Regions from separate parts of the Pantoea sp. SO10 genome, predicted to be linked through region 1. Evidence: predicted binding sites of a transcription regulator. Region 1 holds the regulator's gene; the other holds the start of a gene.
What was found. Region 1 encodes CRP, which controls carbon source genes, mostly activating them, when cyclic AMP is high. Its sites were predicted from a motif close to ATGTGANNNNNNTCACAT; they were not measured.
Positions count from the first base shown of each region.

Region 1 (10,836 bases):
TGAGATCGACATCGCTAACCTGCGCCCCGATATTCGGGCCCAGAGCGGTAAAAGAAAGTCGTTCGTTCATTGCTGTTCTCCATTCCAGGGCGTCAGTCGGCGCTGCAAGGCGCGCAGACCCAGTTCTAAGCCAAAGGCAATCAGGGCAATCACGGCGATACCGGCCAGCACCACGTCGGTGGCGAGGAACTCACCGGCCGACTGCACCATAAAGCCGAGTCCCCGCGTAGCGGCAATCAGTTCCGCCGCCACCAGCGTTGACCAACCTACACCGAGACCAATACGCAAGCCGGTGAGAATCTCCGGCAGCGCGCCGGGCAGAATCACGTAGCGCAGCAGCTGCCAGCGCGATGCGCCCAGCGCCTGCGCCGCGCGAATCCGTACCTGCTGAGCATTCTTCACTCCCGCCAGCGTCGATAAAGTCACCGGCGCGAAAATCGCCAGATAAATCAGTAAAATCTTCGAGGTTTCGCCGATGCCAAACCAGATCACCATCAGCGGCAAATAAGCCAGCGGCGGCACCGGGCGATAGAGTTCGATCAGCGGATCAAGCAAGCCGCGAATCGCCGGGCTCAGGCCCATGGCGATGCCGACCGGAATCCCAATCAGCGCGGCGAAGAACAGCGCCACCAGCATACGCGCCAGGCTGGCACCCAGATGCTGCCATAATGTGGCGTCCATAAAACCTTGCGGGCTGGCAATCAATATCAGCTTCTGCAGCACCACTTGCGGCGGCGGTAAGAACAGCGGTGCCACTAAGCCGAGCGCGGTAATAGCCCACCACAACAGCAGTAACAAGCCCACGCTGAGCAGGCTGAGTGAGAACTGGCGCGAGAACGGCCAGCGCAGTCCACGACGACGCATTTGGGTCTTCCCATCAATCACTGCACTCATATAAACGCCTCACGCTGGGAAAACACCTGATTCAGTACATATTCACGACGTTCGATAAACGCCGGATCGGATTTGATGCTGCGGCACGGTTCCCCGGCGGCGAAGCGTTGGCCGAAGTCGAGTTTCAAACGCTCCACGACGCGGCCCGGTCCCGGCGACAGCAGCACCAGTTCGCTGGCGAGGAACACCGCTTCTTCGATGTCGTGGGTGATCAGCAGAATCTGCTTGCCGGTATCACGCCACAGCGTTAGCAGCAGGGTTTGCATCTGTTCACGGGTAAAGGCGTCCAGCGCGCCAAACGGCTCATCTAACAGCAGCAACTGAGGATCAGCCGCCAGCGCACGCGCAATGCCCACGCGCTGACGTTGACCCCCAGAGAGCTGCCAGATATAACGCTGCTCTGCACCTTCCAGTCCTACTTTGCGGATCAAACGGCGTGCAATGGTATGGCGCTCCGCCTTCGCCATTCCCGCCAGTTGCAAACCAAACGAAACGTTATCGATCACGTTGCGCCACGGCAGCAATCCTTCATTTTGAAACACTACGCCGCGCTCAGCGCCCGGCCCTTTTACCGCTTTGCCATCCAGCGTAATGCTGCCAGATTCCAGCGGCAGAAAGCCGGCGATGAGGTTCAGCAGCGTGGTTTTGCCACAGCCGGAGGGACCTAACACCACCAGCAGGTCTCGGCTGCCCAGCTGCAGGTTGATGTCCTGCAGCGCGGGTTGTCCGGCGTAACGCGCATTGAGATGGGTGATGTTAAGCATACGGCCTCCGGTTATTTCACTAAGGGTGCAACGAAGCGCGTGGTGACGAAGCTGCTGTAATCGCTATCCGCTTCTGGCACTTTGCCCTGCTCTTTCAGGAAGCCGGCAGTATCGACAATCGCCTTGTTCACCGGCTTGCCGAGCTGCTCCACCTGCTGCTGCGCGGTGAGGTACGTGTTGCCTTTTACCAGCACCGGCACATCCGCTTCGGGTACACCGCTCAGGCGCGCCAGCTTGCTCAGGTTGTCTGACTGCTTCAGCCATTGATCCGGATTGGCAATGTAAGCTTGCTGCGCTTCAACGGCGCTGCGGGCAAAGGCGGTGACGATTTCTGGATGCTGCTGCGCAAAGTCTTTACGCACCACCCACACATCAAGCGTTGGCGCGCCCCACTTGCCGACCTGCGAAGAGTCCGTCAGCACCTTGCCATCTTTCTCCAGCTCGTTAACCGCCGGAGACCAGACGTAAGCGCCGTCAATGTCACCGCGTTTCCAGGCAGCAATAATCGCCGGCGGCTGCAGGTTGACTAAGGTCACTTGCGAAGGCTTGATGCCCCAATGCTTGAGCGCGGCGAGGAAGCTGTAGTGCGTAGTCGAGATGAACGGCACGGCGATGCGCTTGCCAATCAGGTCTTTAGGATCTTTGATGGTTTTCTTCACCACCAGCGCTTCGGAGTTACCGAGCTGAGAGGCCAGCAGGAAAGCTTCAATCGGCAGCTTTTGCGTGGCGGCGACCGCCAGCGGGCTGGAACCGATATTACCAATCTGCACGTCGCCCGACGCCAGTGCACGTAACACGCTGGCCCCGCTATCAAATTTGCGCCAGTCGACGGTAGCACCGCTCTCTTTGGCGAAGGTGTTATCCGCCTGCGCCACTTTGGCTGGTTCAGCCGAGGTCTGATACGCCACGGTAACGTTGACCGCTTGCGCCTGGAACGCCATCAGGGCCAGAGCCGCTGTGACCGCCGTTATTGTTTTTTTCATTGCCATCATCATTCACCCTAATGTGTTTTGTCTGGGCAGTTTCTCCAGCAACAGTAATTTCATAAAGGAATTAAAAATTATCCCTAATGACGATCCGTTCTTAGATCAACATCGGGCAAGGCTATGCAAAAAGTGCAAATGGAAAGAAAAGGGAAAGCGGTAAATATGTCACACGCTCACATGGCAGCTGTGATATTGATAGAGATCTCATTTTTTAACTCTTTACTAACGGTCCTGAATCCATGTCGATAGAAAAAGTCGCACACCTGGCTGGCGTGTCAAAAGCCACCGTTTCACGGGTTTTGAACCAGAATCCCGGCGTGCGCCCGGATACGCGTGCCAAAGTGCTGGCGGCCATCGACATCTGCGACTATCAGCCCAACCTGCTGGCGCGCCAGTTGCGCACTTCGCAAAGCCATATGTTGTTAGTGCTGATTCCCGACATCACCAATCCATTCTGCTCACGCGTGGTTCAGGGCATTGAAGCCGAAGCTGAAGCGCAGGGTTACCACATTCTGCTGTGTAACTCAGGATCGCAGCTGCGGCGCGAAGCGGCCTACATTGCGTTGCTCACCGGCAAAGTGGTCGACGGCGTGATCACCATGGATGCCGCCAGCAGCCTGCATGAGCTGAAAGAATTGATTGGCGATCAGCCTTGGGTGCAGTGCGCGGAATACGATCCGTCAATCGCCGCCTCAAGCGTGGCGATTGATAATAAAGAAGCGGCTTTCGAAACCGTGCGTTATCTGGCGAGCAAAGGCCGACGTCGTATTGCGCTGGTGAACTGTGATATGCGCTACCTCTATTCACATAAGCGTGAAGAGGGATATCGCGCGGCGCTGGAGAAGCTGGATCTCAGCTGGTGCGGTGTGGCTTATGCCGAGAATATCACCTGCGAAGCGGGCAGTGCGGCTTTGCGCGAACTGCTCACGCAGCCGGAACCGCCGGATGCGGTGTTTGCGGTATCAGATGTGTTGGCGGTCGGCGTCATCCACGCGGCGTTGGAAGCAGGTTTACGCGTACCGGAAGATTTAGCGGTGGTGGGATTTGATGGCATCAACTTTACCAGCAGCCTGAATCCACCGCTGACCACGATTGAGCAGCCGATGAATCGTATGGGTGTGCGCAGCGTACAGCTGTTGCTGCAACGCATCCGCCAGCCTAACGCGTCGGTAGTCCATGAAGTATTGCCGTGGAAGCGCGTTGAACGCGCTTCCAGCTAACTTAGCGCCAAATCAGCAATACGCAGGCAGCGGTGAGCAAGCCCATCGCCAGATTGAAGATTTTCCACGCGCGTGGGCTGCGCAGCAGACGTCCAATCAGCGAGCCAAAGCCCATCCAGATCACCCCGGAAACCACGTTCACCATGAACATGCCGATGCTGATCGCCACCACCGAATGCAGATATTCGCTGCCCGCCAGGCTGAAGCTGGCCACCGCGCCGAGCGCCATCAGCCAGGCTTTCGGGTTGATCAACTGCAGCAAGCCGCCTTGCCAGAAAGGCATCTGCTTCACCGTGACATCGTCGGTTTCCAGTTTTTCATACTCGGCGCTGGCGATTTTCCATGCCAGCCACAGCAGATAAAGGCTACCGGCAATCTTCAGGATGAGATGCAGCGAGGGATAAAGCAGGATGAGGCCGCCGATGCCAAATGCCACCATTAGCAACATGACTTGCATACCAATCATGATACCAATCAGCAGCGGAATGGTGCGCAGGAAGCCAAAATTAGCACCCGAGGCGGTAAGTAACATATTATTGGGCCCGGGCGTGATGGCCGCGACCCAGAGAAAACCTAACATTGATAAAAAAAGACTCAGTTCCATGTATATTCGGGTGCTCCTCACCCAGTAAAGCGAACAACCCATCGAAGCTATCAGCGACTTATGCATCAGACAAGCCTTTACCCAAGCTATTTTGATCGCCCCAGCGGCGAGCGTTTTAAACCCCTGCGCGGATTCAGTAACGCGCATCTGCAAACGCTGCTGCCGCGTATTCTGCGGCGCCGCGTTACGTTACGTCCGCACTGGCAGCGTCTTGACCTGCCGGACGGCGATTTTGTCGATTTAGCGTGGAGTGAAGATCCGGCGCAGGCGCGTCATAAACCGCGCATGGTGATGTTTCACGGCCTGGAAGGCAGCTTTCGCAGCCCGTATGCGCACGGCCTGATGCAGGCGTGTCAGGCACGCGGCTGGCTGGCGGTGGTAATGCACTTTCGCGGCTGCAGCGGCGAGCCTAATCGCTTAAAGCGCATCTATCACTCCGGTGAAACCGAAGACGCCACCTACTTCCTTCACTGGCTGCAGCGCGAATGGGGCAGCGTACCCACCGCCGCCGTCGGCGTTTCGCTGGGCGGCAACATGCTCGCTTGTTTGCTGGGTCAGCAAGGTCACGATGTACCGATTGATGCCGGCATCGCCATCTCAGCGCCGCTGGCGCTCGAGCCTTGCAGCGGCAAGCTGGATGTGGGGTTTTCACGCTTTTATCAGCACTATTTACTGACGCAGCTGAAAAAGAACGCCACGCGCAAACTGCGCGCCTGGCCTGGCACGCTGCCGGTCGATCTCAGCCAGTTACGTGCTTTCCGCCGCTTACGCGAGTTCGATGATGCGATAACCGCACGTGCGCACGGTTTTATTGACGCCAACGACTATTATCAACGAGCCAGCGCGATGCCGTTGCTGACCGGCGTGCGTAAACCGCTGTTGATCATTCACGCGCAAGACGATCCCTTTATGACCGATGCCGTTATTCCGCAACCTGACCAGCTGTCAGCCTCCATTCAGTATCAGCTGACGCAGCAAGGCGGCCACGTCGGTTTCGTCGGCGGCACCGTTCTTAAACCGAAAATGTGGCTGGAACAGCGCGTGCCCGACTGGCTCTCAACTTATCTGGATGTGTAATTGTGATTATTCCCTGGCAAGAACTCGAAGCGGACACGCTGGAAAACCTGATTGAAACCTTCGTGTTACGCGAAGGCACTGATTACGGCGAGCAGGAACGCAGTTTGCTGCAAAAAGTCACCGACGTACGCCGCCAACTGGAGCGCGGCGACGTGGTGCTGGTGTGGTCGGAACTGCATGAATCGATCAATATTATGCCGAAGGGTGAATTCCGCGGCTGATGCACCCCGCGGCAATTCGTGGTAACAATGCTCATCGCCGGACTTCACAGGGAGCTCTGTTATGTCAGCCAGGCATCCAATTATTGCCGTCACCGGTTCCAGCGGCGCCGGAACCACCACCACCAGCCTCGCCTTCCGTAAAATTTTCCAGCAGCTGAATTTGCATGCGGCGGAACTCGAAGGCGACAGTTTCCATCGCTACACACGTCCGGAAATGGACATGGCGATCCGCAAGGCGCGCGATCTCGGGCGTCACATCAGCTACTTCGGCCCGGAAGCCAACGACTTCGGCCTGCTGGAGCAGACGTTTAAACATTACGGCCAAACCGGCCTTGGCGAATCGCGCAAATATCTACATACCTACGATGAAGCCGTGCCGTGGAATCAGGTGCCGGGCACTTTTACGCCGTGGCAGCCGCTGCCGGAAAACACCGATGTGCTGTTCTATGAAGGCTTACACGGCGGCGTGGTCACGCAGCAGCAAAATGTGGCGGAGCATGTCGATCTGCTGGTTGGCGTGGTGCCGATTGTTAACCTTGAGTGGATTCAGAAGCTGGTGCGTGACACCAGCGAGCGCGGCCATTCACGCGAAGCGGTGATGGATTCGGTGGTACGGTCAATGGAGGATTACATTAACTTCATCACGCCACAGTTCTCGCGCACCCACATTAACTTCCAGCGCGTGCCGACCGTTGATACCTCAAACCCGTTTGCCGCACGCGAAATTCCGTCGCTCGACGAAAGCTTCGTGGTGATCCATTTCCGTGGTCTGGAAGGCATCGCGTTCCCCTATCTGCTGGCGATGATTCAGGGATCGTTTATTTCGCACATCAATACGCTGGTGGTGCCGGGTGGCAAAATGGGATTGGCGATGGAGCTGATTATGCTGCCGCTGGTACAGCGACTGATTGAAGGGAAGCGGATTGAATAAGCGAAGTCATTCCGTAGCGGCGCAATTTATTGCGCAATGAATTGCGCCGCTACAATCCGAGTTATAACTCGATCACCTCATAGCTGTGGGTAATTTCGACGCCTTTACCCAGCATGATCGCTACCGAACAATATTTTTCCGCTGACAGATCAACCGCACGCGAAACGGCCTTGTCGCTCAATGCTTTACCGCTGACAATAAAATGCAGGTTGATGTGGGTAAAAATGCGTGGCGCTTCTTCACGGCGTTCCGATGTGAGCTTCACTTCGCAATCGGCCACATCGCTGCGCCCTTTTTGCAGGATCGACACCACATCAATAGCGCTACAGCCGCCCGCGGCCATCAGCACCATCTCCATTGGACTTGGCGCTTTATCACCGGAATTACCATCCATCAATACCTGATGGCCGGATGAGGATTCTCCGAGAAAGGTAAGACCTTCCACCCATTTCACTCGTGCCTGCATGATTCTTTCTCCTGAAGCGGCGGTTTTGCCGCCAGAGTACGCTTTCACCTGACAAACAGCAATCCAGAGTAATCCCCCTTCTGCTGAAGCGAGACAACACAAGACAGCTCGCAAAAGCTGTGCTACAAACAGTGCTGAAAATATTTTCGTCATCACAGACGAAGGCCGGAAGAATCAAAAGCGTAGCTTAAGAGTCCACCCGGAATAATTTTTCCTTTACTGGAAACGCTCGACGATTAAACCGCCTGACAGGGAAAAAAATGCCCCCTGTGTTTTGGGCACGATTACAACAGAGGATAATAGCGAATGGTTCTCGGCAAACCGCAAACAGACCCTACACTCGAATGGTTCCTGTCCCATTGCCATATTCACAAATATCCATCCAAAAGCACGCTCATCCATCAGGGTGAGAAAGCGGAAACGCTGTACTACATCGTAAAAGGTTCCGTAGCGGTACTGATTAAAGATGAAGAAGGCAAAGAGATGATTCTCTCCTACCTCAATCAGGGGGATTTCATCGGCGAACTCGGTCTTTTCGAAGAAGGCCAGGAACGTAGTGCTTGGGTGCGTGCGAAGTCTGCCTGCGAAGTGGCTGAAATTTCATACAAAAAATTCCGTCAGCTGATTCAGGTAAACCCGGATATTTTAATGCGACTTTCTTCGCAAATGGCGCGTCGTCTGCAAGTGACATCTGAGAAAGTGGGCAACCTTGCCTTCCTCGATGTCACCGGACGTATTGCGCAAACGCTGCTAAATCTGGCCAAACAGCCAGATGCGATGACTCACCCAGACGGGATGCAAATCAAAATCACCCGTCAGGAGATTGGTCAGATCGTGGGCTGCTCACGCGAAACCGTGGGTCGTATCCTGAAAATGCTGGAAGATCAGAACCTGATCTCCGCACACGGTAAAACCATCGTCGTTTACGGCACCCGCTAATTTCTTCTCACCCACGGCGTGATGGCAACATCGCGCCGTTTCTATTTGCGATGAGCTGATGTGGCGCCGAATCATCTATCATCCCGAAGTTAACTATGCGCTGCGGCAAACGCTGGTGCTGTGCCTGCCTGTGGCTCTCGGTTGGCTGTTTGGCGATCTGCAAAAAGGTCTGCTGTTCTCGTTAGTGCCCGCCTGCTGCAACATGGCGGGACTGGATACGCCGCACAAACGCTTCTTCAAACGCCTGATTGTGGGTGGTTCGCTGTTTGCCACCGGCAGTTTCCTGATGCAAATCCTCACCGCTTACCAGATACCGCTGCCGCTGATTTTACTGGCGCTGCCGCTGCTGATTGGCGTAACCGGCGAAATCGGCCCGCTGCACGCGCGCCTGCTGCCCGCCACACTCATCGCCGCCATCTTTACGCTCAGCTTAGTGGGACGCATGCCGATATGGGTGCCGCCGCTGCTCTATATTGGCGGCACGCTGTGGTACGGCTTGTTCAACTGGTTCTGGTTCTGGCTGTGGAAAGAGCAGCCGATGCGCGAATCGCTCAGCCTGCTGTTCCGCGAGCTGGCGGATTACTGCGATGCCAAATACACCTTACTGACGCAGCTGACCGATCCAGAGAAAGCGCTGCCGCCGCTGCTGGCGCGCCAGCAAAAGGCGGTCGACCTCATCACCACCTGTTATCAGCAAATGCATATGCTGTCGGCGAGCCGCGATAACAGCCACAAACGCCTGACGCGCGCTTTCCAGGTTGCGCTGGATTTACAGGAACACATCTCCGTGAGTTTGCATCAGCCCGAAGAGGTGCAGAAGCTGGTTGAGGAGAGCCACGCTGAAGCGGTGATTCGCTGGAACGCCAAAATTATCTCGGCGCGGCTGCGCGTGCTGGCGGATGCGATTCTCTACCATCAGCTGCCGGATCGTTTTCACATGGAGAAACAGCTCGGCGCGCTGGAGAAAATTGCACGCCAGCATCCGGATAATCCGGTCGGCAACTTCTGCCTGTATCACTTCAGTCGCATCGCCCGCGTGTTGCGTACGCAGAAGCCGCTCTACACGCGTGACCTGATGGCCGATCGCCAGCGCCGTTTGCCGCTGTTGCCGGCGCTGCGCAGTTATCTGTCATTCAAATCCACCGCGTTACGCACCGCAGCCCGCTTCGCTGTGATGCTGATGTTTGGCAGCTCGCTGGCGCTGTTCTTCAACATCCCCAAACCTTACTGGATTCTGATGACCATCATGTTCGTCAGCCAGAACGGTTACAACGCCACGCGCGTGCGTATTCAGCACCGTGCGCTGGGCACTTTCGCCGGATTGCTGATCGCCGCCGCGTCACTGCAGCTGGCGGTGCCGGAATCGATCACGCTGCTGTTTATGCTGGGGATTACGCTGGCGAGCTATCTGATCACGCGGAAATATTATGGCTGGTCGATGATTGGCTTTACCGTCACGGCGGTGTATTCGCTGCAATTGCTGTCGCTGAACGGCGCGCAGTTTCTGCTGCCGCGTATGATGGATACCTTGATGGGCTGTTTAATTGCCTTCGCCGGGATGATTTGGCTGTGGCCGCAGTGGCAAAGCGGGCTGCTGCGCAAGAACGCTCACGATGCGCTGGAAGCCTATCAGGAGGCGCTGCAACTGCTGCTGGGGCCGGAACAGTCGCCCGATAAACTGGCTTATCAGCGCATAAAGGTTAATCAGGCGCACAACGCGCTGTTCAACTCATTGAACCAGGCATCGAGCGAGCCGGGCTTTAACCTGCAATATCTGAAAGATATGCGCATGTGGGTTACGCACAGTCAGTTCATCGTCGAGCATATTAATGCCATGACGATTCTGGCGCGCGAGCACACCATGCTGACATCGAAGCTGGCAGAACGTTATCTGCAATCCTGTGAAATCGCGCTGCAGCGTTGTCAGCAGCGGCTGGCGTATGACGGTCCGGGTAACGACAGCAATATTCTGGAAGCGCCGGAGAATCTTAATGAAGGGCCGGTGACGATTGTCGAACAGCATGTGAAGCGGATATTGCAGCACCTCAGCGTAATGCACACCATCTCTTCGCTGGCGTGGAGCCAGCGACCGCATCATGGCCGCTGGCTCAAAGTGTTACGTCCGAAAGCGGATTAAGCGGTCAGCACCTTTTCAATCGCGCTGGCGAAACGCGTCATGCCTTCGGCGATATCGGTTGGTTCAATCACCAGCGACGGCACAAAACGGATCACGTCAGTACCGGCGGTGAGAATCATCAGCCCTTCCGCGGCGGAAGCGTTGAGGATGTCACGCGCTTTGCTGGCGAACTGCGGCCTCAGCGCGGCACCAATCAACAGACCTTTGCCGCGAATCTCGCTGAAGATAGCGAATTTGCTGTCGATGGCTTGCAGCGCTTCAACAAACTGCTGACGACGCGCTTCCACACCTTCCAGCACTTCTGGCGTGTTGATAATATCCAGCGCGGTTTCAGCGATAGCACACGCCAGCGGATTGCCGCCGTAAGTGGTGCCGTGCACGCCCGGCGCCATTACTGAGGCGATTTCGTTGGTGGTCAACATCGCACTCACCGGGAAACCGCCGCCCAGCGCTTTGGCGGTGGTGAGGATATCGGGCTTGATACCGTAATGTTCATACGCAAAGAGTTTGCCGCTGCGTCCCATGCCGCTCTGCACTTCATCCAGCACCAACAGCGCATGATGTTCATCACAGAGTGCGCGCAGGCCTTGCATAAAT
Region 1 covers NZ_CP040095.1:3,837,513-3,848,348, forward strand. The annotation lists gene tauD (taurine dioxygenase) at 1-70, opposite strand, end outside; gene tauC (taurine ABC transporter permease TauC) at 67-894, opposite strand; gene tauB (taurine ABC transporter ATP-binding subunit) at 891-1,658, opposite strand; gene tauA (taurine ABC transporter substrate-binding protein) at 1,670-2,650, opposite strand; gene FCN45_RS17805 (LacI family DNA-binding transcriptional regulator) at 2,884-3,864, shown strand; gene FCN45_RS17810 (LysE family translocator) at 3,866-4,468, opposite strand; gene FCN45_RS17815 (hydrolase) at 4,529-5,545, shown strand; gene FCN45_RS17820 (YheU family protein) at 5,548-5,766, shown strand; gene FCN45_RS17825 (phosphoribulokinase) at 5,828-6,697, shown strand; gene FCN45_RS17830 (OsmC family protein) at 6,759-7,163, opposite strand; gene crp (cAMP-activated global transcriptional regulator CRP) at 7,470-8,102, shown strand; gene FCN45_RS17840 (YccS/YhfK family putative transporter) at 8,161-10,239, shown strand; gene FCN45_RS17845 (aspartate aminotransferase family protein) at 10,236-10,836, opposite strand, start outside.

Region 2 (10,836 bases), 190 kb from region 1:
ACGAAAGCCGCATCGGCGAGGAAAGGGCGCGCCATCGAGACCATATCAGCGATGCCATCACGCAAAAGCTGTTCAGCTACATCGGGATGGTTGATGCGATTGGTGGCGATGACCGGCACCGATACGCGCTCGCGCAGGTGCTGCGTGACCCAGGCAAAACCAGCACGCGGCACGCAGGTGGCGATGGTGGGAATACGCGCTTCATGCCAGCCAATGCCGCTGTTAAACAGCGTAACGCCGCACTGCTCCAGCGCTTGCGCCAGTGAAAGCGTCTCTTCCAGCGAGCTGCCGTTATTGACCAAATCGAGCATCGACAGGCGGAAGATAATGATGAAGTCGCGGCCGACGGCATCACGCACCGCTTGCGTCACCGCTAACGCAAAGCGCTGGCGTCGCGTCACATCGCCGCCCCAGTCATCCTCACGCTGATTGGTGTGCGCCACCAGAAACTGGTTAATCAGATAACCTTCCGAGCCCATGATCTCCACGCCGTCATAGCCGGCCTGTTGCGCCAGTTTGGCGCAGTGCGCGAAGTCCTGAAAGGTTTGCTGAATATCAGCATCGCTGAGCGCTTGTGGCGTAAAAGGATTGATCGGCGCCTGTAATGCCGATGGGGCAACCAGGTCACGCTGATAGCTGTAGCGCCCGGCATGCAGAATTTGCAGCGCGATTTTCCCGCCTTCTGCATGCACCGCATCGGTGATGATACGGTGCCAGTTGCACTGACTTTCCTGGTTGAGGATCGCTCCGCCTTGTGCCACCACGCCTTGCGGATTGGGCGCGATACCGCCAGTGACAATCAGCGCCACGCCTTCACGCGCGCGCTCAGCGTAAAAAGCGGCCAGGCGCTCTGCGCCCTCGGCGTGTTCTTCCAGTCCGGTATGCATCGAACCCATCAGAAAACGATTTTTAAGCTGGGTGAAACCCAGATCCAGCGGGGCGAACAGGTGGGCATAATGCTCAGACATAATCACATACTCAGAGAGTGGTCGGATGAGTGAACTCTAGCGGGATTTTGCAGGGAAGGAAGTGTGTGGCGTTCAGCCTGTGAGAAGTATCAAAAAAAAGCAGGGCGGTAAGTCGCAGACGAAAGTATCGGACTTCTTTCGGCAGGCACGGGAAGAAACCTACTCGCCCTGTAATAGCATGAAGAAGGGGCTAATAAATTAGCTCTGTGGTTATTAATTCCTTTATAACTCAATCTTTTTAGAAACTGTCCGGGGTTAGGACAAGGCATATCATGCCACGCCATAACGTTATTAATCAGCAAGACTAGTCTTGATTTTTCTTTCAACAAGCCCCATTGCGACGTGCAAGTTCGATGATATCAACCAGGTTTTTTGACTCGAGTTTTTGGAATATATTTGTTTTATAAGTGCTGATTGTTTTATTATTTAATCCCAATTCGCAAGCGATGGTTTTATTGGACTTCCCCTGTGCGAGCTGTCGCAAAATTAAATTTTCACGGTCAGTCAGGCGAGAAAGCATATCTTGCTCATTCGCATAACGCTGACGTTTATCCAGAATGTCGCCCGGTAGATAATTCACATTATTAGAAACGCAGCCAATGGCGGCGATCAGTGTTTGAATGGGATCGTAAGTTGACACGAACCCATTCGCACCCTGGCTAAGTGACTGTATGGAAAGGTGGTTATTGCCATCCTGACTAATCAGTATGACTTTCATCCACGTCTTTGATTTGACGATATCGCGTAAAAATGCGATGCCATTTTTTTCTTTAAAGTCAGGATCTAATATTAGTATGTCGATGTGGTGATGAATGATATCATCAATACCATCGTTAATTGTGTGCGCAGTAGTGACACAATTAAAGCCATTCATTAATAATAAAGCCTGCACGCCGGCGGCAACCAAACGATGCTCATCAACGATGAGAATTTTTGCATTAAACATATCTCTCCCTTTAACGGCACCGTAATGATGACGTTGACGGCCATTATGTCCGCCAGATTAATAGGGCGAACCGAGAAATGTCTCGATAAGATTATGATTCTATAAATCTTGATGATTTTTCAGGCGATGTTTCTCAAATTCTTGCAAGGATTCATTAACACGTTTCATTTCCTCGACAATCTGCTGAATTAACGCTTGCGGATCGAGGGCTTCCTCGCGGTGTTTCTCCAACTTGCGGCCCAGTTCAGTCAACGTTGGAGCATTTAGCATTGCTGCTCCTCCTTTTAATTTGTGACCCAGCTGTGACAGGGCGCTGGCATCATCGGTTTGCTGAAGTGATACCAACAACTCATCGTGGCTGGTTCGTATGCTGTTGAGTAACACCAGACAACCTTCACTATCCTGTTCGGCCAATTGTGTTAACAGCTGTGGGAAGGAGGAGATACTCGCTGCCGGCGGGGCCTGGATTTCGGGTTTTATGGCGCTGCGCCGGGTACAACGTGCAACCTGAGCAAGTAAGCTCTCTAAATCCAGCGGCTTGAAAAGACAATCGTTCATTCCCGCCTGAAGGCAGCGTTGCATAATATGCTGCTCAGCCGATGCAGTCAGGCCGAATAGCATGATCGGTGTTAACTGATGCTCATGCTCGTATAGACGCAGCGCTTCAGCGAACTGAAAGCCGTTCATGCCCGGCATATTACAGTCTGTGATGATGAGGTCGAAACGTAATGGATCCTGCTGCCATAACGTCAGTGCTTCTGCCGCACTTTCACTCACCATGACTTGATGGCCAGCCAGTTCAAGCTGTTTCCCAAGCAGTAATCGGTTGGGTGCATGATCGTCGATGATCATCACGGAGAGCTTGTCGGAGATCAGCGGCTGCGACAAATGAGGCTGTGTTTGATCCTGCGGTTCACCGGGCAAGGCACGGAAATAAAAAGAGAACACCGCGCCTTCCCCTGGCGCACTTTCCACAATCAGCTCACCATCCAGTAAATGCGCCAGATTACGACAAATGCTTAATCCTAATCCGGTGCCAATTTGCTGTTGCTGACGATCGCCCACCTGCACAAAAGGTTCGAAGATGGCGTGCTGTTGGTCTTCCGTCATGCCACAACCTTGATCGCTAACTTCGATCACGAATTCACAACCGTCCTCCTCCTGCGCAATGCCCTGCATGAGCACAACAGTGACAGTGCCGTAATCGGAAAACTTAATGGCGTTGCTCAATAGGTTGGAGAGAATTTGATTCAGCATCAATGGGTCTGTCTTCACCCAGTAAGCAGCAATATCCATCTCTACCCGCAGTTCAAGTCCCTTAATCTCTGCTTTATTACGAAATAGCGTAACCGCTTGATCGAGAACATCAGGAAGGTAGACCGTTTCTAACGTTGGTTGATAAAGGCCGGACTCGATTTTCGACAAATCGAGAATATCGCCAATCAATGACAGCAACGCGCGTGCCGAATGGTACGCAACACGGATGTTCTCTGAGAGTGAATCAGCCGGTTGCAAGCGAGTTTCGAGCTCCAGTAAGCCAATCATGGCATGCAGTGGCGTGCGGATTTCATGGCTCATGCTGGCAAGAAATTCACTTTTGGAGCGGTTGGCTTTATCAGCCACATCTTTGGCGAGTTGTAACTCCTGCAGCAGCGCATTGCGTTCAGTGACATCCAGCCAGCCCCCAATAACACCTGCGACATCACCGTGCCGATCGCGAAACGGCAGTATCCAGTGATAAAGCTGGAATGTCCGCTGTTCAAAATCCATGTGTATATCGCGCATGACGGCTTCGCCATCCAGTAAGGTTTTTTGATAGCCATCTTCAATACTGTGAATACTGGCGTTATTGCCAGTGAGAACGTCCGACAGTCGTTTACCGATGACATCTTCTCGCTGGAAATCCATAAAACGTAGGTAGGCATTGTTGCAATCCACTAATCGGGTTTGTTTATCGCGGATATACATTGCAACGGGCGAGTCATTGAAGAGTGTATGGGTAAAATTGAGCTGATTTTTCAATGCATTTTCAGCCTGAATACGCTGCTGAATAACCTTCCGCAGATGACGGTTCCACAGCAAAATAAGGGCTATCAATCCGGCCGAGACGGACACGATCAGCAAGATAACTTGTTTGTAACTCTGCCATGAAGCACTGAGGAACGGCATCTCTGACTGACGCCAATGTGCCAGCAACTTGAACATGGTTTCGGGAGGAATCGCGATCAAGGCTTTATTGAGAATGCTAATCAGCGTTTCATTACCGGGTTCAACACGCATGACAAAACGTGCCGGGTCTGCACCCAACGTGGTTTCAATAATCAGGTCATCTGCGTAGTGGTTGTGGAGCAGATAATCCACAAAAATCTTTGGCATCACTACCGCATCGATTTCATGCGCCTGCAATTCACGCAAGGCCTGCAAAGGATCATTGATATAGGCGAGGTTCAGATGGGGATAATGTAGAAGCATCCAATCCTTCATCTGCCGATTGTTCAGCATGAGAGCCGAGCCAAAGGGAAAAGGATCCCGAGCCATAATATTCCGAGGGCGTTTATGGCGAATAATGACCCAGTGTGAAACCAGCCATGGGCGGGTTATTAACTGAGGTGGCATATCCGGGTTAAGCATCTCAAGCGCATACAGATGTGGAAAATGCTTATCGGTTTGGTTACGTCCACTTTCTTCCTGAACTTCTGAATTAAATGTAATGCCACTTTGGTTGGCTATCAGATCTAAAACATCAATGATCATGCCGCGAAACGGCATGCTTCCGTTGCGACTGCTGAGTGGAGCGAGGGTTTGCGGTAGGGCGGTGTTAATACGCGGGTGTGCCTGTAGCCATTTCTCCTCTTCATGCTTGAGTGCAAGCGGATTACGCTGCAGCACATGGTACGTATCCAGTTGCCAGCGCTTCGCTATCTGCATGCGAATTGAGAGAGGAATTTGTGTTAAGGCAAAATTAATCGCTTCGGCAAGTTGTGGATGACGCGGGCTAATGCCAAAGCTGAAATTCATCGGAATAGCGTGGTCATCTTTGGTTATATCCAGCGCATTTGCGAACATGAAGCGATTTAGGTGCGTAAGTGTGGCGGCATTGCCCCATACACGCTCTGTTTGGCCAAATACTGTTGCTGCGACAGCATCGTAGTAACCAGGAAAGCGAACTAAAAGGTCGCTCTTAAAAGTCTCTTCTAAATGTGCACGCATCAACGCTGAACCAGACCAGGCCATGCGATTGGGTTCATCAATTTTTAATGGAGCGTTCTGCCCAGACTTAAAACCGATCGCTGCATAATCCAGCATCCAGGGGTCGCTGGCGATCAAGGTTTGCGCCTCTGCTACTGAGGATTGCTCCACATAGATCGCTAATAGTTGCATTTCTCCGCTGGTTACGGCTTCCTGGGCCGCGCTATGGCTGGCGTAATAATGGATTTCTATTGTGGTATCCAGCATATTCTGAATCAGAGAGAGATAATCCGCACTTACGCCTTCGAATCGTCGCGTATCCATATCCATAAAAAGGGGCGGTTGTGGTTGCCCAGCGACAGCAACTTTGAGAACGTGATGACGAAACTCTGAAGAGATAGGTTCAGCCAGTTGTAAAGCAGGTTGAGCTACATCATATCGCGCCAGTAATTGCAGTTTTTTCTCTGATGCTATTAATGAACATGAAACTAAAGCCAGAAAAAATAAGGCCAACAAACGAAAAGTAGTAAGGTTAATTAGCACGCTGCCTTCTTAAGGTATCCATTAATATCTATTAGGACCAGGGATTATAAAGATATTATTATCTTTCGCTCGTTCTATTCTTTTACTGTTAAAATTTTGCGACCATTCTCAAATGTTTGATTTTTAGCGAAAGAGAGAGGGTGATGGCGATGTCACTATATGATGTTCATTTCTTAGCTTATTCAGTTAGTTATATTGCTCCTTTTCTTTCAAGACAATTCTTATGTGGTCTTGTTAAGGAGTTAAGTCAGACTTTTCCCACTTTTACGTGAGCAGGCAAGTAAGGATCTATCACGGAAAAATATAAACCTAAAAGGGGTATATAAAAATGACCGCTATTAGGGTGACGCTATCGATTTAGAATTCTGATGTTGTGAAGGCTATTTTTTCACAGCTGTTGTAATCGACACCATTTATTTATTGAAGCGGGTGTGACAGTCAGAATTGGACAAAGTTAATGCTGTAATAAAGGAATAAATAAATGGTATATGCACATAATAAACAAGTGCGTGTGGCTGTCCTTGATGATCACCCCATGGTTCGTACCGTTTTCGAGTTGTGTTTGAAACATGAGCCCGATATTCATTTGGTGGGTACCTGGGCTTCAAGTAATGAATTATTTAATCAGCTGAGAAGTACCGTAGTCGATGTGCTGGTACTGGATTTCCTGCTGGGTGAACGTGAACTGGATGGTTTGGCGCTGGTGAAGCAACTGCGTAATCATTATCCCCAGCAAAAAATTCTGATCTCTTCTTCAATGGAGAGTCCGGCTATCGTCAAAATGGTGCTAAGCGCAGGCGTGAAGGGCTTTATTGGTAAAAGCCACAATATGCAGGAAATTACCCATGCGATTCGTCAGGTGGCGCAGGGCCGTTTGTTCTTGTCTAAAGAAGTCGCTTACGAGGTTGAAAATCTCTATGTCATGAGCGAAGAGTCGCTGGATGACAGCCTCGATTTCAGCAGCAAAGGCAATATGTATGAGAAGGTGAAAACCCTCAGCCCGCGTGAAGTTGAAGTGGTGCGTTGTTTTCTCGATGGCTTGAGCGTGTCGCAAATTGCCGTGAAGTTTAAGCGCAGTCGTAAAACCGTGAGCGGGCAGAAACAATCGGCGCTGAAAAAGCTCGGTTTACGTTCGGATTCTGAGCTGTTCAAATACAGCCACGACCTGATGTCAGGCTATTAATTCTCTTCACAGGCGGCCACTTACGGCCGCCTGTTTTCTCTTCGGAATCACAGACTTCACGTTCCAGGTAACAGCTTTCCGTAACATGTCTTTAGGTGATGTTCATCACAGTTTTAAGCCGCATAATCCGGTCTGATGGCCCCCATTGCTACAGCTCTTATGGGGACGTTATGAATATCGAAACGCAATCCGGCGTGATCACTGGAAAAAAACAAGTCAGCGTTGCGCAGCAGCAGGTGAAATGGGACGGCAAAGGTACGCTGGTGCGTATCACGCGTGGCGGCATTTGTGGATCCGATCTGCATTACTATCAGGAAGGCAAGGTCGGCAGTTTCGAGATCAAAATGCCGATGATCCTGGGCCACGAAGTGATTGGTTATGTAGTGGAGAGCGACAATCCAGCACTTAAACCCCAACAAAAAGTCGCGGTAAATCCCTCTAAGCCTTGCGGCGCGTGCAAATATTGCCAGCGCGATCAGGAAAACCAGTGCACCACCATGCGCTTCTTCGGCAGCGCCATGTATGTGCCGCACGTTGACGGCGGTTTTACCCAATACAAAGTGGTGGATAGCGCGCAATGCGTGCCCTTCCCGCAGGATGCCGATGAAACGGTCATGGTGTTCGCTGAGCCGCTGGCGGTGTGTATTCACGCCACGCAGCAGGCAGGTGATCTTAACGGCAAGCACGTGTTTATCTCAGGCGTGGGTCCGATTGGCTGCCTGATTGCGGCGGCGGCCAAAGCGCGCGGCGCGGCCTCCATTGTGTGCAGCGATATTAGCGAACGTTCACTGGAGATGGCGCTGCAGATGGGCGCAAGTGAGGTGATTCATGCCGCCGACGGCGATTTCGCGCCCTATCTTGCCGACAAAGGCTATTTCGATGTGGCGTTTGAAGCCTCCGGCCATCCTTCTTCGCTGCAGCGCTGCCTTGATGTGGTATGCGCCAAAGGCACGCTGGTGCAGGTTGGCATGGGCGGCACCATTCCCAATTTCCCGATCATGGCGCTGATTGCCAAAGAGATTAATCTGGTCGGTTCCTTCCGCTTCACTCATGAATTCAACACCGCCGTCGAATGGCTGGCCACCGGCGTGGTAAACCCGTTGCCGCTGTTCAGCGGTGAGTATGCCTTACAGGATATCGATGCCGCGCTGCAGTTTGCCGGCGATAAAACCCGTGCCGCTAAAGTCCAGTTAACTTTTTAAGGAGCAGTGATGAGCCAGTTATTTTCCCTCGAAGGCAAGCGTGTGCTGCTGACCGGTTCGGCGCGCGGCATTGGATATCTGCTGGCGCGCGGCCTGGCGGAAGCCGGTGCTGAAGTGATCGTCAACGCCACCACGCACGAAGGCGCAGAGAAGGGCGCGGCGCAGCTGCGTGAGTTGGGCTTACGCGCGCACGCCAAAGCGTTTGATGTCACGCAATCGGCGCAGGTGAAACAGGCGGTAGATGAGATCGAAGCGGAGTGGGGCGCGATTGATGTGCTGGTGAATAATGCTGGCATCCAGCGTCGTCGGCCGTTCCTTGAATTCCCGGAGCAGGACTGGAATGACGTTATCGCGGTCAACCAGACCGCCGTATTCCTGGTTTCGCAAACCGTGGCGAAAAAAATGGTCGAGCGTCAGCAGGGTAAAATCATCAATATCGGTTCGATGCAGAGCGAATTAGGGCGCGACACCATCACGCCTTACGCGGCCTCCAAAGGCGCGGTGACTATGCTGACGCGCGGCATGTGCGTGGAGCTGGCGCGTCACAACATACAGGTGAACGCCATTGCGCCGGGCTATTTCGTCACGGAGATGACTCAGGCGCTGGCTGACGATCCTGCCTTTACCGGCTGGCTAACCAAGCGCACGCCAGCCGCTCGCTGGGGCAAACCGGAAGAGCTGATTGGCGCGGCAGTGTTCCTTGCTTCCGGTGCGTCGAACTTCGTTAACGGGCATCTGCTGTTCGTTGACGGTGGCATGCGCGTCGCCGTGTGATGACCGGGCGCGGCTGGCATTATCATCGGGCCGCGCCTAAACCTTAATCACCCCTCTGTATTCCTAAGGATAATAAAAATGCCAATAACCATCATTGTGCTGGGTGTGATACTGCTGCTGGTGTTGATGATTGTATTTAAGGTCAATGGCTTCATTGCTTTGGTATTTGTCTCGGCGGTGGTCGGTATTGCCGAAGGCATGACGCCACTGAATGTAATGGCCTCGATCCAGAAAGGTATCGGCTCGACGCTGGGCGGATTAGCCATGATCCTCGGCTTCGGCGCCATGCTCGGGCGGCTGGTTTCCGATACCGGTGCCGCACAACGCGTGGCTACCACGCTGATCGCCGCTTTTGGTAAAGAGCGGCTGCAATGGGCGCTGGTGGTGACCGGACTGATCGTCGGCCTGGCGATGTTCTATGAAGTTGGCTTCGTACTGTTGCTGCCGCTGGTGTTCACTATCGTGGCGGCTGCCGGTTTGCCGCTGCTGTACGTCGGCGTGCCGATGGTCGCCGCGCTCTCGGTCACTCACTGCTTCCTGCCGCCGCATCCTGGCCCGACGGCGATTGCCACCATCTTTGGCGCCAATCTCGGTACCACGTTGCTCTACGGCATGATCATCACCATTCCAACGGTGATTATTGCCGGACCGGTTTTCTCGAAGTTCCTTAAAAGCTTTGAGAAGTCACCGCCGGAAGGGCTCTACAACCCAAAAATCTTCACGGAAGAGGAGATGCCAGGCTTCGGCATCAGTATTTTTGCCGCAGTGATTCCGGTGGTGCTGATGGCGATTGCCGCCGTCTTCGAGTTGACCACGTCGAAAGAGAACGCGCTGCGTCAGTTCTTCGAATTCATCGGTAATCCGGCAGTGGCGCTGTTTATCGCGGTGGTGATAGCGGTGCTGACGTTGGGGCTGCGCAATGGCCGTAAGATGGAAGAAGTGATGGATATGTGCGGCGAGTCGATTGCCGCCATCGCCATGATCATCTTTATCATCGCGGGCGGCGGTGCATTTAAACAGGTGCTGGTGGATAGCGGCGTGGGTAACTACATTGCCGATATGATGAAGGGATCGTCACTGTCACCGCTGCTGATGTGCTGGACGGTTGCGGCAATGCTGCGCGTGGCGCTGGGTTCAGCCACGGTGGCGGCGATCACCACCGCCGGTATTGTGACGCCAATTATCGCGGCCACGCATGCCGATCCGGCCTTGATGGTACTGGCGGTGGGTTCCGGCAGCGTGATCGCTTCACACGTGAACGATCCCGGCTTCTGGCTATTTAAGGGCTACTTCAACCTGAGCGTGGTGGAAACCCTGAAAACCTGGACGGTGATGGAAACGTTAATCTCGATTCTCGGTTTAGCCGGCGTGTTGGCGCTCAATGCCATAATTCACTGATCGATAAAGCTTCACAAGGACGTGAAGCCCTTAACCGCGCGTGCGGATCCACGAGAAACGTGACTGATAGCCGCTGTCAAAATGGGTGTTGTAGCGATAGCTGGAACCCGCTTCCGCCATGCAGTAAGTACAGACGTTCAGCACTTCAATATGTTCCGCCACCACTCCCCGCTGTAACAACAAGCCTCGCGCCAGGTTAGGCAGATCAAACCAGATTCCATCCTGCTGGGCCCGCGCCTGCGGACGGATCGCTTGTGCGTTGTGCGGCTGCTGGGTGGAGTAGGGTAACGGCGGAAGATCGTGACGATCCTGCATATGTGTCACCAGATCGTTACCCAGTTCATAGCAGCACGGCCCGATCGCTGGACCGATTACCACACGCAGCGTTTCACGGCTGGCGCCGCGCTCTAGCAGACGATCAATCGCGTTGTTCAATACACCACCGAGCGTGCCTTTTAATCCGGCGTGCACCGCCGCAACCTGCTGTTGTTGCGGATCGGCAAATAACACCGGCAGACAATCGGCGGTATACACCGCGACCGGCAGATGATCTTCGCCAATCAAGCCATCCGATTCGCAACGCTTAGGCGGGATGTTTTGGCTTGCCAGCAACACATTGGCGCTGTGACGCTG
Region 2 covers NZ_CP040095.1:3,651,452-3,662,287, reverse strand. The annotation lists gene FCN45_RS16815 (NADPH-dependent 2,4-dienoyl-CoA reductase) at 1-968, opposite strand, end outside; gene FCN45_RS16810 (response regulator transcription factor) at 1,291-1,914, opposite strand; gene FCN45_RS16805 (ATP-binding protein) at 2,014-5,646, opposite strand; gene FCN45_RS16800 (response regulator transcription factor) at 6,128-6,829, shown strand; gene idnD (L-idonate 5-dehydrogenase) at 7,000-8,031, shown strand; gene idnO (gluconate 5-dehydrogenase) at 8,041-8,805, shown strand; gene FCN45_RS16785 (gluconate:H+ symporter) at 8,884-10,203, shown strand; gene FCN45_RS16780 (polyphenol oxidase family protein) at 10,234-10,836, opposite strand, start outside.
Region 2: a site for CRP is predicted at 6,923-6,940, ahead of idnD (L-idonate 5-dehydrogenase). Genes of this name have one in related genera too.